DNA from 2 places in the Streptomyces sp. CLCI03 genome. Region 2 is predicted to be linked to the other one. Evidence: predicted binding sites of a transcription regulator. Region 2 holds the regulator's gene; the other holds the start of a gene.
The links. Region 2 encodes HrcA, which represses chaperone genes, less so after heat shock. Its sites were predicted from a motif close to TTNGCACTCNGNNNNNCNGAGTGCNAA; they were not measured.

Region 1: the regulator HrcA is predicted to act here: its motif matches at 1,693-1,719, upstream of groL (chaperonin GroEL).

The regions. Positions count from the first base shown of each region.
Region 1 covers NZ_CM132132.1:4,480,467-4,487,488, forward strand. Annotated here, with positions in the region: gene thrC (threonine synthase) at 1-589, shown strand, start outside; gene ACWG52_RS20745 (MoaD/ThiS family protein) at 625-903, shown strand; gene ACWG52_RS20750 (cold-shock protein) at 1,353-1,559, shown strand; gene groL (chaperonin GroEL) at 1,885-3,507, shown strand; gene ACWG52_RS20760 (helix-turn-helix domain-containing protein) at 3,606-3,941, opposite strand; gene ACWG52_RS20765 (phosphoribosylanthranilate isomerase) at 4,172-4,783, shown strand; gene ACWG52_RS20770 (SDR family oxidoreductase) at 5,060-5,800, shown strand; gene ACWG52_RS20775 (outer membrane protein assembly factor BamB family protein) at 5,845-7,022, shown strand, end outside.
Region 2 covers NZ_CM132132.1:5,407,062-5,414,083, forward strand. Annotated here, with positions in the region: gene ACWG52_RS24895 (DUF3097 domain-containing protein) at 1-229, opposite strand, end outside; gene ACWG52_RS24900 (MBL fold metallo-hydrolase) at 258-983, opposite strand; gene hrcA (heat-inducible transcriptional repressor HrcA) at 1,132-2,148, shown strand; gene dnaJ (molecular chaperone DnaJ) at 2,149-3,288, shown strand; gene ACWG52_RS24915 (nitronate monooxygenase) at 3,445-4,536, shown strand; gene ACWG52_RS24920 (16S rRNA (uracil(1498)-N(3))-methyltransferase) at 4,533-5,279, shown strand; gene ACWG52_RS24925 (histidine triad nucleotide-binding protein) at 5,466-5,825, shown strand; gene ACWG52_RS24930 (ribonuclease Z) at 5,829-6,734, shown strand; gene ACWG52_RS24935 (carbohydrate kinase family protein) at 6,971-7,022, shown strand, end outside.

The DNA.
Region 1 (7,022 bases), 930 kb from region 2:
CAAGACGCTCGCGTACGAGATCTGCGAGCAGCTCGGCTGGCAGCTGCCCGACCAGATCGTCATCCCGATCGCGTCCGGCTCGCAGCTGACGAAGATCGACAAGGGTCTGCAGGAGCTCGTCAAGCTCGGCCTCGTCGAGGACAAGCCGTACAAGATCTTCGGCGCTCAGGCCGAGGGCTGCTCCCCGGTGTCCACCGCCTTCAAGGCCGGTCACGACGTGGTCCGCCCGCAGAAGCCGAACACCATCGCCAAGTCCCTCGCGATCGGCAACCCGGCGGACGGCCCGTACGTCCTGGACATCGCCCGGCGCACCGGCGGATTCGTCGAGGACGTGAACGACGAGCAGGTCGTCGAGGCCATCAAGATCCTCGCGCAGACCGAGGGCATCTTCGCCGAGACCGCGGGCGGCGTGACCGTCGGCGTGACGAAGAAGCTCATCGAGAACGGGCAGCTCGACCCGACGCTGACCACCGTCGTCCTCAACACCGGTGACGGCCTCAAGACCCTGGAGGCGGTGGCCGCGGACAGCGGACAGACCGCCACCATCCGCCCGAGCCTGGACGCGTTCCGCGCCGCCGGCCTCGCCTGATCTCCCCTCCGCTCTCCCGGAAAGGCAGTAGCGCCATGAGCGTCAACGTCCGCATCCCCACCATCCTGCGCACCTACACCGGCGGCGTCGCCGAGGTCCCGGCCGAGGGCTCGACCCTCGCCGAGGTCATCGAGTCCCTGGAGAAGAACCACCCGGGCATCGCCGCGCGCGTCCTGGACGACCAGGGCAAGCTGCGCCGCTTCGTGAACGTCTACGTCAACGACGACGACGTGCGCTTCGAGGGCGGGCTGCAGGCGGCGACGCCCGACGGCGCCGGTGTCTCGATCATCCCGGCCGTCGCCGGCGGGTGCTGATCCCCGGATCTTCCGGATCTCCCGGATTCCCCGGATCGCCCGAATCATCCTGGTCGTCTTCCAGGTGACACGCGCAAACCGAAATTGCCCCCTCCGCCAAAGCGGAGGGGGCAATTCTGCTTGATTGGGCACGGTAGGGTTGGGGAAGTCCCCTCCGCTGTTCTTGCCCGCCGCATATGAACGGGCCGCGTGAGGGTCGACATCGGGCCAACATGCGAGTGCGTTATGGGGCTTTGGCGAGATATGTCAGGCCCGAGTTGCCCGGGAGTATGGCAAATTTTCACTCTATTTCAATGTTTCTCTGTGTCCAGAATTCTCATCGGATTGACCTGTTGCAGACAGCATCCGCGCAGATACATTCAGCCTCGGTCGACGCGTTCCGACGCAAGTTCTGACCCGGGATCGTGAAGTGCGTTCCTGCGCAAGGGCCAGTAATAGGGGAGTTAGGCATGGCTCAGGGCACCGTCAAGTGGTTCAACGCGGAGAAGGGCTACGGCTTCATCGCGGTCGACGGTGGTGCGGATGTGTTCGTCCACTACAGCGCCATCCAGATGGACGGGTACCGCACCCTTGAAGAGGGTCAGCGGGTCGAGTTCGAGATCTCGCAGGGCCAGAAGGGTCCGCAGGCGGACATGGTCAAGCTCGCACTCGGCTAGTCCTGGAGCGATCGACCACCGACGCACGGTCTTCATCGAAGACTTGGAACACCACGAGGGGCCCACATCCTGGACACGGGATGGGGGCCCCTCGTGCGTAGGCCCGGTAGTGGCCAGGTGTTGTCCCAAGCCGCTTGCACTCGGGGGGGTCGAGTGCTAATCATTGGCGTTAGCACTCTCCTGGTGAGAGTGCTACTGAAACGAGGACCGGGTCGGTGAGGCCCGCAGGGTCCGGTGGGAAGGAACCGCCGGGCACGCAGGCCGTCCGTCGCGGGCGCGGGCGCGGTCCGGAGCAATCCACCGCTGTCCGGGAGGACCACTTCAGATGGCCAAGATCATTGCGTTCGACGAGGAGGCCCGCCGCGGCCTCGAGCGTGGGATGAACCAGCTCGCCGACGCCGTCAAGGTCACCCTTGGCCCCAAGGGTCGCAACGTCGTCCTTGAGAAGAAGTGGGGCGCCCCCACGATCACCAACGATGGTGTCTCCATCGCCAAGGAGATCGAGCTCGAGGACCCGTACGAGAAGATCGGCGCCGAGCTGGTCAAGGAAGTCGCCAAGAAGACGGACGACGTCGCCGGCGACGGTACGACCACCGCCACCGTTCTCGCCCAGGCGCTCGTCCGCGAGGGTCTGCGCAACGTGGCCGCGGGTGCGAACCCGATGGCCCTCAAGCGCGGTATCGAGAAGGCCGTCGAGGCCGTCTCCGCCGCCCTGCTGGCGCAGGCCAAGGACGTCGAGACCAAGGAGCAGATCGCTTCGACGGCCTCCATCTCCGCCGCCGACACCCAGATCGGCGAGCTCATCGCCGAGGCCATGGACAAGGTCGGCAAGGAAGGCGTCATCACCGTCGAGGAGTCCCAGACCTTCGGTCTGGAGCTGGAGCTCACCGAGGGCATGCGCTTCGACAAGGGCTACATCTCGGCGTACTTCGCCACCGACATGGAGCGCATGGAGTCGTCCCTCGACGACCCGTACATCCTGATCGTCAACTCCAAGATCGGCTCGGTCAAGGACCTGCTGCCGCTCCTGGAGAAGGTCATGCAGTCCGGCAAGCCGCTGCTGATCATCGCCGAGGACGTCGAGGGCGAGGCGCTCTCCACCCTCGTCGTCAACAAGATCCGTGGCACCTTCAAGTCCGTCGCCGTCAAGGCCCCGGGCTTCGGTGACCGCCGCAAGGCCATGCTCGGTGACATCGCCATCCTCACGGGCGGCACGGTCATCTCCGAGGAGGTCGGCCTCAAGCTGGAGAACGCCGGTCTCGACCTGCTCGGCCGCGCCCGCAAGGTCGTCATCACCAAGGACGAGACCACCATCGTCGACGGTGCCGGTGACAGCGACCAGGTCCAGGGTCGTGTCAACCAGATCCGCGCCGAGATCGAGAACTCCGACTCGGACTACGACCGCGAGAAGCTCCAGGAGCGCCTCGCGAAGCTGGCCGGCGGCGTGGCCGTCATCAAGGCCGGTGCCGCGACCGAGGTCGAGCTCAAGGAGCGCAAGCACCGCATCGAGGACGCCGTTCGCAACGCGAAGGCGGCCGTCGAGGAGGGCATCGTCGCCGGTGGTGGCGTGGCCCTGCTGCAGGCCTCCGCGGTCTTCGAGAAGCTGGAGCTCGAGGGTGACGAGGCGACCGGCGCCAACGCCGTGAAGCTCGCGCTGGAGGCCCCGCTCAAGCAGATCGCCGTCAACGGTGGTCTTGAGGGTGGCGTCGTCGTCGAGAAGGTGCGCAACCTCCCGATCGGTCACGGCCTGAACGCCGCGACCGGCGAGTACGTCGACATGATCGCCGAGGGCATCATCGACCCGGCGAAGGTCACGCGCTCCGCGCTGCAGAACGCCGCGTCGATCGCCGCGCTGTTCCTGACGACCGAGGCCGTCATCGCCGACAAGCCCGAGAAGGCCGGTGCCCCCGCGGGCGGCGGCATGCCGGGTGGTGACATGGACTTCTGATCGACCTCGGCTCCGGCCACCGGTTGATCGGCTGTTCTCGAACGAGGGCGGCACCCCGGAAGGGGTGCCGCCCTCGGGCGTTTCCGGAACCAGGCGCCTCAGGCGGCGGGGCGTGCGGTGAAGGTGACCTCTTCGTGGTCCTCGTCCAAGGCGATGGTCAGGCCGGCGTCCAGAGCGTGCGCGAGGCGGCGCAGCAGGGGCAGCGTCGGTACCGCGTCGGCGCCTTCCACCCGGGAGATCTTCGCCTGGGTGAGTCCGGCCCGCTCGGCCAGCTGGGCCTGGGACAGTCCCAGCGACTTGCGCCGCTCGTAGACGGCCTTGGCGAAGGCCATGGCCAGCCGGATCTCGGCCCGCTCGGCCCGTACTTCGGCCGACTCGGCGTACTCTCGCGCGGCCGTCTTCTCGCGGGTCAGCTTCCTGCGGGCGTGGTTCATGACGCGTTCCCTTCGTTGCCGCGGCTGTACGTCGCCTTGAGGTGTTGCCTGTCGGTCAGGCCTTCCAGCCAGGTGCGCACTTCGGGCTCCACCTCGATCACGTACAGAGCGTCCATGCGGCGGACCGTATTATGTCGTTGGCGACATAATACGAGCGGGGCACGAGGCGCACGCCATGGAGTGAAAAGCGCCCGGTGTCGTTGACGTGAAGCGGATGGTTGACTGCTGGCATGACTGATGCGGCGGGCGTGTTCATCAAGATCTGCGGGCTGCGGACCGCGCACGACGTCGACGTGGCGGTGGCCGCCGGGGCCGATGCCGTCGGGTTCGTCTTCGCGCCCGGGAGCCCGCGTACCGTCGACGCCGCCACCGCGCGGGAGCTCGCCGCGCGGGTGCCGGGCGGGGTGCTGACCGTCGGGGTGTTCCGGGGGCAGACGGTGGCGGAGGTGCGCCGGTTCGCCGAGGAGAGCGGGGTGCGCGGGGTGCAGCTGCACGGCGACGAGGGCCCCGAGGACTTCGCGGCGCTGCGCGCGGAGGGCCGGACCTTGCTGCGGGCCACCGCCGAGCACGTGAAGCGCTGCGGTGAGTACGGCGAGGACCTGCTGCTGCTGGACGCGCCCGACCCGGGCTCCGGCAAGCCGTGGAACTGGGGTGCGGCGCACTTCACCGCGCCCGAGGGGCGGTGGCTGCTCGCCGGCGGACTGAACCCGGGCAACGTGCGGGCGGCGCTCGCGGCCACCGGGGCCTGGGGCGTGGACGTGTCCAGCGGGGTGGAGCGGGAGCGCGGCGTGAAGTCGCCGGAGCTGATCCGCGCCTTCATCGAGGCCGCCCGGGCGCGCTGACCGGCGGCACACGGTTCGCCGCGCCGGACGTCAGTCGGCGACGCGCCCAGGAGTCGGGCGGCCGGCCAGCAGGGCGACGAGGGCGAAGGCCAGGCGACGGGTCCTCGTGAAGGTCATGGGGGCGGTCCTCTGCGGTGTGTCGGGGGAGTGGCTGGGACTCCATTGCGCCTCGCGCGGATACCCACGTCATGGCGCGCGTATTCGGGGCTTGACGGACCGGAGCACCGTGTCAGGTTAATTCTGTAGTGATCATTACGGAATCTTGCGGGGGACTTCATGGACAGAACAGCGCTGGTCACGGGCGGCAGCCGGGGCATCGGCCGAGCCATCGCCGAGCGGCTCGCCGCCGACGGCGTCACGGTGGTGCTCACCTACGCGAGCGACGAGACGGCCGCCCGGGAGACCGCCCGGCGCATCGCCGACGGCGGCGGCCGGGCCTTCACCCTGCGCGCGGAGCTCGGCAGCCCCGGCGCCGCCGCCGCGCTCTGGGCGGCCTACGACGAGCTGGGGCTGGGCGGGGTCGACATCATCGTCAACAACGCGGGCATCGGACTGCCCGTTCCGCTCGGCGAGATCACCGAGCGGGACTTCGACCGGGTCTTCGCGGTGAATGTGCGGGCGCCGTTCTTCGTGGTGCAGGAGGCACTCGGGCGGCTGCGCGACGGGGGCCGGATCATCAACATCTCCAGCGGCGCCGCCCGCATCGCGATGCCCGAGATCCTCGCCTACGGGGCCACCAAGGGCGCGCTCGACACCCTGACGCTGAACCTCGCCAAGGCCCTCGGCGCCCGCGGCATCACCGTGAACTCGGTCGCCCCCGGCATCGTCGACACCGACATCAACGCCGGCTGGCTGCGCGGCGACGCCGAGGCCGAGGCGCGCGCCGCCTCCCTCTCCGCGCTCGGCCGCGTCGGCCGCCCCGAGGACATCGCGGACGTCGTCGGTTTCCTCGCCTCCGACGCCGCTCGCTGGGTGACCGGGCGTGTGGTCGACGCCACCGGAGGCTCCGCGCTCTGAATACCGACCCCCCGGTTAGGCTGCGGTCGGAGGGGATCATGGACATGGAAAGACCGCGGCCGGCACGGCTCTTGGGCCACCTCGCGTTCACCGCGGCAGCCGCGTTCGCCGCGGTGGCGGTGCTGTACCTGATCCTCCTGGCGAAGTTGGTGTTCACCGACGGCCCCGGCCGCGTGTGCGGGATCGACAGCTGCCCGCGCGGCACGGGCGGTCTCGCGCTCCTCGCCCCGCTGTGCGCCGCCGCCGCGTGGCTGTTGTGGCGGACGTCGAGGAAACGCGGCCACGGCCGTGCCCCGGTGCCCGTCCGGGTCCTCGCCGGCTGCGTGGCGCTGGCCGCGACGGTCCCCGGCTGGCTGGGCTTCGAGTACGCGCGCGGCCCGCACATGGACCTGTCCGGATGGCAGCAGCCCGTGCATCCGGCGGCCGCCGCGGTCGGCGTCTGGGCGCCCGAGCGCGGCATGCTCGTACGGGCCCGGACCGACGGCCTCGTCGCCTACAACGGTGAGGGCCGCAGGGGTTGGCGGCTGCCCGCCCCGGAGCGTACGCCGCTCTGCGCGCTCAGTCGGACGACCCCGTCGGGCATCGGCCTCCTCACCTACGGGGAGAGCCCGGGGGCGTGCGGCTCGCAGGTCGTCGCCGTGGACCTGGCCGACGGCCACGTCGAGTGGACCCGCGACGCCGGGCGGGCGCTGGTGGCCGCGGCCGGCGCGAGCGCCGTCGTGGCCGACCGGGACGCGGTGACCGGCCTCGACCTGCGCGGCGGCGCGGAGCGCTGGCGGGTCCCGATACCCGCCGACTGCACGGTGAAGGCCGTGGACGGCTCGGAGCGACACGCCCTGTACGTGGAGGAGTGCGGGGACTCGGCCCGGATCACGGCCGTCGACTCCGCTACGGGAACCCGCGCCTGGCAGACCGCGCTGCCCACGGCGAGCCGGCTGCGCGAGGTGCGGCTGCTGTCCGCCGTCCCGCCCGTCGTGCGCGTGACGGAGACGGCCGAACGCGGCATGGACGCGGTGCTGTTGTTCGATGCCGGGGGTCGGCTGCGGGGCTTCGTACCGGCCTCGGGTCCGGCCGGGGACCTGCTCTCCGAGCCGGCCCCGGTGTTGACCGGCGACCTGATGGTCACCCCGGTGAAGGAGGGGGAGAAGAACGGCGTGGCCGCCTACTCCCTCACCGACGGCCGTCGTGTCTGGCACGCGGGCGTCGGCGAGGAGGTCGTGCG
Region 2 (7,022 bases):
CCAGGGTGACCACCTCGCCGTCCAGCAGGAACCCGCGCGGCTCCATCGGGAACACCCGCCGCTTGCCGAAGCGGTCCTCCAGGGTCACCGTGCCCGCTTCACAGGCCACCACAGCGCCGCAGAAGTCCGTACCCGCCACCTCGATCACCAGGTCGGGGTCCGCCGCCACCTCCGGCACGGCCTTGGGTCGCTTCCACTGCGGGGTCAGGTCGGGGGAGTACTCGCGCATCCGGCCGACAGTAGGAGAGCCGCGCGCGTCATGCCTCCGACACGCCGGAAACGGCCGCCAGTGTGGCGCGTTGCGCACGGACGAACTCCGCCCCGACCACCGCTCCGTGACCCGGCACGTACAGCGCGTCGTCCCCGCCCAGCGACAGCAGCCGGTCCAGGGCCGCGGGCCACTGCCCCACCATGGCGTCCGGGCCCACCGAGGGCTCGCCCGACTCCTCGACGAGGTCCCCGCAGAACACCACCTCGCGCTCGCCCGGCACGAAGACGGCCAGGTCGTGGCCGGTGTGCCCGGGCCCCACGTTGGCCAGCAGCACCTGTACGCGGCCCAGTTCCAGCGTCCACTCGCCCGACACCTCGTGCCGGGGCGGCACCAGCAGGTCCACGGCCTGTGCCGCCTCCGCCGCCGCGAGCCCGTGCCGTACCGCGTCCCGACGCAGCTCCTCACGGCCCGTCGACAGCAGCGCGGCCAGCCCGACCGCCCCGAACACCTCGACCCCGGCGAAGGCGGCCCCGCCCAGGACATGATCGAAATGACCGTGCGTGAATGCGATATGGGTCACGCGCCGGCCCGTCAGCCGCTCCGCCTCGGCGCGTACCTGAGCGCCCTCGCGTACACACGAACCGGGGTCGATCAGAAGGACCGAATCCTTGCCCACCACCAGTCCCACGGTGCAGTCCCACACCGGCAGTCGCCGCCGGCCGACCCGTCCGGTCAGCCGTTCCCACCCGGACTCTTCCCAACGCACGTCCATACGGCGACGCTACCCTGGCGGGCCTCCCTTGCCAGGGGCTTACCGCCCGGCCGTACACTGAGCGGGGGCTCTCTGGCACTCGAACGATCAGAGTGCCAACAAACACGGCAGAACACGGCAACGGACCACAGCTGGAGGTGTGCGCGCGATGCTCAGCGAACGCAGACTCGAAGTGCTGCGCGCCATCGTCCAGGACTACGTCGGGACGGAGGAGCCGGTCGGCTCCAAGGCGCTCACGGAGCGGCACCGGCTCGGCGTCTCGCCCGCCACCGTGCGCAACGACATGGCCGTGCTGGAGGAGGAGGGGTACATCGCCCAGCCCCACACCAGCGCCGGCCGGATCCCCACCGACAAGGGCTACCGCCTCTTCGTCGACAAGCTGGCGGGGGTCAAACCGCTGTCGTCGCCCGAGCGCCGGGCCATCCAGAACTTCCTCGACGGCGCCGTCGACCTCGACGACGTGGTCGGCCGCACGGTACGGCTGCTCGCGCAGCTCACCCGGCAGGTCGCCGTCGTCCAGTACCCGAGCCTGACCCGGTCGACCGTTCGGCACGTGGAGCTGCTCTCGCTCGCTCCCGCGCGCCTGATGCTCGTACTGATCACGGACACCGGGCGGGTCGAGCAGCGGCTCATCGACTGCCCGAGCCCCTTCGGGGAGACCTCGCTCGCGGACCTGCGGGCCCGGCTCAACAGCCGGGTCGTGGGGCGCCGCTTCACCGATGTGCCCCCGCTCGTCCAGGACCTCCCCGAGTCCTTCGAGGCCGAGGACCGCGGCACCGTCTCCACCGTGCTCGCGACCCTCCTCGAAACCCTGGTCGAGGAAGCCGAAGAGCGGCTGATGATCGGCGGAACCGCCAATCTCACCCGCTTCGGACACGATTTTCCCCTGACGATCAGGCCGGTGCTCGAAGCGCTGGAGGAGCAGGTCGTGCTCCTCAAGCTGCTGGGCGAGGCCAACGAGTCGGGAATGGCCGTACGGATCGGGCATGAGAACGCCTACGAGGGACTGAACTCCACGTCGGTCGTCTCGGTCGGTTACGGTTCGGGCGGCGAAGCAGTCGCCAAACTCGGCGTGGTCGGACCGACCCGCATGGACTACCCCGGAACGATGGGAGCGGTACGCGCAGTGGCACGTTACGTCGGACAGATCCTGGCGGAGTCGTAAGTGGCCACGGACTACTACGCCGTTCTCGGCGTGCGCCGCGACGCATCGCAGGACGAGATCAAGAAGGCATTCCGGCGGCTCGCGCGCGAGCTGCACCCGGATGTGAACCCTGATCCCAAGACGCAAGAGCGTTTCAAGGAGATCAACGCCGCCTACGAGGTCCTCTCGGACCCGCAGAAGAAGCAGGTCTACGACCTGGGTGGCGACCCGCTGTCCTCCTCGGGCGGTGGCGGCGGAGCGGGCGGCTTCGGAGCGGGTGGCTTCGGCAACTTCTCCGACATCATGGACGCCTTCTTCGGCCAGGCCTCGCAGCGCGGCCCGCGCTCGCGGACCCGGCGCGGCCAGGACGCGATGATCCGCCTCGACCTGGAGCTGGACGAGGCGGCCTTCGGGACCACCAAGGACATCCAGGTCGACACGGCCGTCGTCTGCAACACCTGCTCCGGCGAGGGAGCAGCTCCCGGCACCTCGGCGCAGACCTGCGACATGTGCCGCGGCCGCGGTGAGGTCTCCCAGGTCACCCGGTCCTTCCTGGGCCAGGTCATGACCTCGCGGCCCTGCCCGCAGTGCCAGGGCTTCGGCACCGTGGTCCCGACCCCGTGCCACGAGTGCGCGGGCGACGGCCGGGTCCGCTCCCGTCGCAGCCTCACCGTCAAGATCCCGGCGGGTGTCGAGAACGGCACCCGGATCCAGCTCGCGGGCGAGGGCGAGGTCGGCCCCGGCGGCGGCCCCGCCGGCGACCTGTACGTGGAGATCCACGAGCTGGCGCACCCGACCTTCCAGCGGCGCGGGGACGACCTGCACTGCACGGTCACCATCCCGATGACGGCGGCCGCACTGGGCACCAAGTGTCCGCTGGAGACGCTGGACGGGCTGGAGGAGATCGACATCCGGCCCGGCACCGGGTCCGGCCAGGCGATCCCGCTGCACGGGCGCGGCGTCACCCACCTGCGCGGTGGCGGGCGCGGCGACCTGATCGTGCACGTCGAGGTCACCACCCCGGGCAAGCTGGACGCCCAGCAGGAGGACCTGCTCCGCCAGCTGGCGAAGCTGCGCGGCGAGGAGCGGCCGATGGGCCAGTTCGCGCCGGGTCAGCAGGGTCTCTTCAGCCGGCTGAAGGACGCCTTCAACGGTCGCTGACCGACCGGGATCCACCGTCACGAGCCCGGCCTGGGGATTCCCCGGCCGGGCTCGTCGCACGAGGCCGCCGGCGGCTCCGGGCCGGTGGGGAAGCGGACTATGCCAGGCGAATGCCATGATTCGGCCCCCTGCGCGGGACGTGGCACGATGCAGTCCATGTCCTCGGCACCGAACGGTCTGTCCCCGTACCCGATCGTGCAGGCTCCCATGGCGGGCGGCGCCTCCTGTCCCGTCCTCGCCGCCGCCGTGTGCGAGGCGGGCGGACTGGGGTTCCTGGCCGGCGGCTACAAGACCGCCGACGGGATGTACCAGGAGATCAAGCAGGTGCGCGCGCTGACCCGGCGCCGTTTCGGTGTCAACCTCTTCATGCCGCAGACAGGTTACGTCGATCCCGCCGCGGTCGAGGCCTACCGCGGGCAGCTGGCCGGCGAGGCGAGCTGGTACGAGATCTCGCTCGCCGAGGAGGACATCATCGGCACCAGCGACGACGGCTACGACGCCAAGCTCGCCATCCTCCTCGAAGACCCGGTCCCGGTGGTCTCGTTCACCTTCGGCTGTCCCGCCTTCGCGGCCCTCGCCGCCCTGCGCAAGGTCGGTACGTACACCGTGGTCACGGTGACCTCCGTCGAGGAGGCCCGCGGCGCGCAGCACGCGGGCGCCGACGCGGTCTGCGTCCAGGGGGCGGAGGCCGGCGGTCACCAGGGCACCCACCGGGACGATCCGCAGGTCGACGGCACGGCGAGCGTGGGCCTCCTCGCGCTGGTGGCCCAGGTACGGGAGGCCGTGGCGCTCCCGATCATCGCGGCTGGCGGGGTCATGCGGGGCGCGCAGATCGCCGCCCTGCTGGCGGCCGGCGCGGAGTCGGCGCAGCTCGGGACGGCCTTCCTGGCCTGCCCGGAGTCCGGGGCCGACCCGGTGCACAAAAAGGCCCTGACCGACCCGCTGTTCGTCCGTACCGAGCTGACCCGGGCCTTCTCCGGGCGGCCGGCGCGCGGGCTGGTGAACCGCTTCGTGCGCGAGCACGGGCCGTACGCCCCGGCCGCCTACCCGCAGGTCCACCACCTGACCTCGGGGCTGCGCAAGGCCGCCGCCGCGGCCGGGGACGCCCAGGGCATGGCCCTGTGGGCGGGCCAGGGACACCGGCTGGCGCGGCCGCTGCCGGCGGGGGAACTGGTGGAGGTGCTGACGGCCGAACTGGCCGAAGCACAGAACACGTTGAAGGCAACGCAGATGAGGAGTGCGTCATGACCGCCCCGGTTTTCGTGGTGGAAGAGGTCCCCGCGGGGCCGGAGTTCGTCCTGGACGGCCCCGAGGGCCGGCACGCCGTGTCCGTGAAACGGCTGAACCCGGGCGAGGACGTGGTCCTCACGGACGGGCGCGGCCACTGGACGGAGGGCGTGGTCAAGGCCGCCGAGGGCAAGGACCGGCTGGTCGTCATGGACCTGAACTCGATCGCGGAGGAGCCGCAGCCGGAGGTACGGATCACGGTGGTCCAGGCGCTCCCCAAGGGGGACCGGGGCGAGCTGGCCGTCGAGACGATGACCGAGACCGGCGTGGACGCGATCGTGCCCTGGCAGGCCTCGCGCTGCATCACGCAGTGGCGCGGCGACCGGGGCGCCAAGTCCCTGGCCAAGTGGCGGGCCACGGCCCGGGAGGCGGGCAAGCAGTCCCGCCGGGTGCGCTTCCCGGAGGTCGCCGAGGCCCTGTCCACGAAGCAGGTGGCCGCGCTGCTGGCCGGCGCCGACCTGGCGATGGTGCTCCACGAGGACCGCGACACCCCCGCCGAGGCGCTGGCGACGGCCGAGCTCCCGACGGCCGGTTCCGTGGTGCTGGTGGTCGGCCCGGAGGGCGGTGTCTCCCCGGAGGAACTGGCGGTCTTCGCCGAGGCCGGCGCCCGCCCCTACCACCTGGGCCGCTCCGTGCTGCGCACCTCCACGGCCGGTACGGCGGCGGTCGCCGTCCTGCTGGCCCGCACGGGCCGCTGGTCCTGACGGGCGGCCGACCCTGACGGGAGCCGGTCCTGACGGTCCGGTGCGGACGGTCGGCTCCCGGTCGGGTCGGGCCCGATCGGCCCGGCCGGCCGCGAACTTCGGCCCGACCGGCCGAAATGCCCGCCCGTGGCAGGCGTCCGGCTGGATACGATGCCCGGACCGATCACCGTCACAGGAGGCGAAGCAATGGCCGGGGAACCGCAGGCCGACTGCCTGTTCTGCAAGATCGTCGCGGGGCAGATCCCCGCGACCGTGGTACGGGAGACCGAGACCACGGTCGCCTTCCGGGACATCAACCCGCAGGCGCCCACACACGTCCTCGTCATCCCCAAGGTGCACTACCCCGACGCGGCCTCCCTCGCCGCGGCCGAGCCGGGCGTGGCCGCCGACATACTGCGCGAGGCCGGCCAGGTCGCCCTCGACGAGAAGATCGTCGAACACGGCTACCGGGTCGTGTTCAACACCGGCTCCGGCGCCGGTCAGACCGTCTTCCACGCCCACGCGCACGTCCTCGGCGGCCGCGGCCTCCAGTGGCCCCCCGGATAGCACGTGTCCGCGAGAGAGTTCGTGGTGCTGGGCACGGCCAGTCAGGTGCCCACCCGCCACCGCAACCACAACGGCTACCTGCTGCGCTGGGACGGCGAGGGCATCCTCTTCGACCCGGGCGAAGGCACCCAACGCCAGATGCTGCGCGCCGGGGTGGCCGCGCACGACATCGACCGGATCTGCGTCACCCACTTCCACGGTGACCACAGCCTCGGCCTCGCCGGGGTGATCCAGCGGATCAACCTCGACCAGGTCCCGCACCCCGTCACGGCGCACTACCCGGCCTCCGGGCAGAAGTTCTTCGACCGGCTGCGCTACGCGACGGCCTACCGGGAGACCGTCGCGCTGCGCGAGGAACCGGTCTCCGCGGACGGCACGCTCGCCCAAGGGCCCTCGTACACGCTGGAGGCCCGGCTGCTCTCGCACCCCGTGGAGTCCTTCGGCTACCGGATCACCGAACCCGACGGGCGGCGCATGCTGCCCGAGCTGCTCGCGCGGCACGGGATCAAGGGGCCGGACGTGGGTCGGATCCAGCGGGAGGGGCGGATCGGCGCGGTCACCCTGGACGAGGTCAGCGAACCCCGGCCCGGGCAGCGGTTCGCGTTCGTCATGGACACCCGGCTCTGCCCCGGCGTGGACGCGCTCGCCGAGGGCTGCGACATGCTGGTGATCGAGTCGACCTTCCTCGACGAGGACGAACGGCTGGCCACCGACCACGGGCACCTCACCGCCGGCCAGGCGGCGCGGGTGGCGCGGGACGCGGGCGTGCGGCACCTCGTGCTGACGCACTTCTCGCAGCGCTACACCGACCCGACCGAGTTCGAGCGGCAGGCCCGCGCGGCAGGCTTCGAGGGCGAGCTCACGGTGGCCGCGGACCTGATGCGCGTCCCCCTGCCCAAGCGGGGCTGACGGCGGGCCCGACCCGCCCCTGCCCGGCCCCTTGCCCGGCCCTCTGGACGACCTCTGCACGGTCAGGGCCCGGGCAGGGGCCGTGTTCGCCGAGTGGTCCGAGTGACGAAGGGTCTTCCGAGCATGATCTGCGCCACACTGGGTTTTGGTCCTGGTCGGGGCGGGCAGGGCCGGCAGCTTTCCATGGGACGACGTCATGCAGAAACGGGCCTTCGAGAAACAACGGGGAGATCGCCGTGACCGGTCGGGACTACGAAATCCGCGCAGCCGCAGTGGACCCGCTCGGTC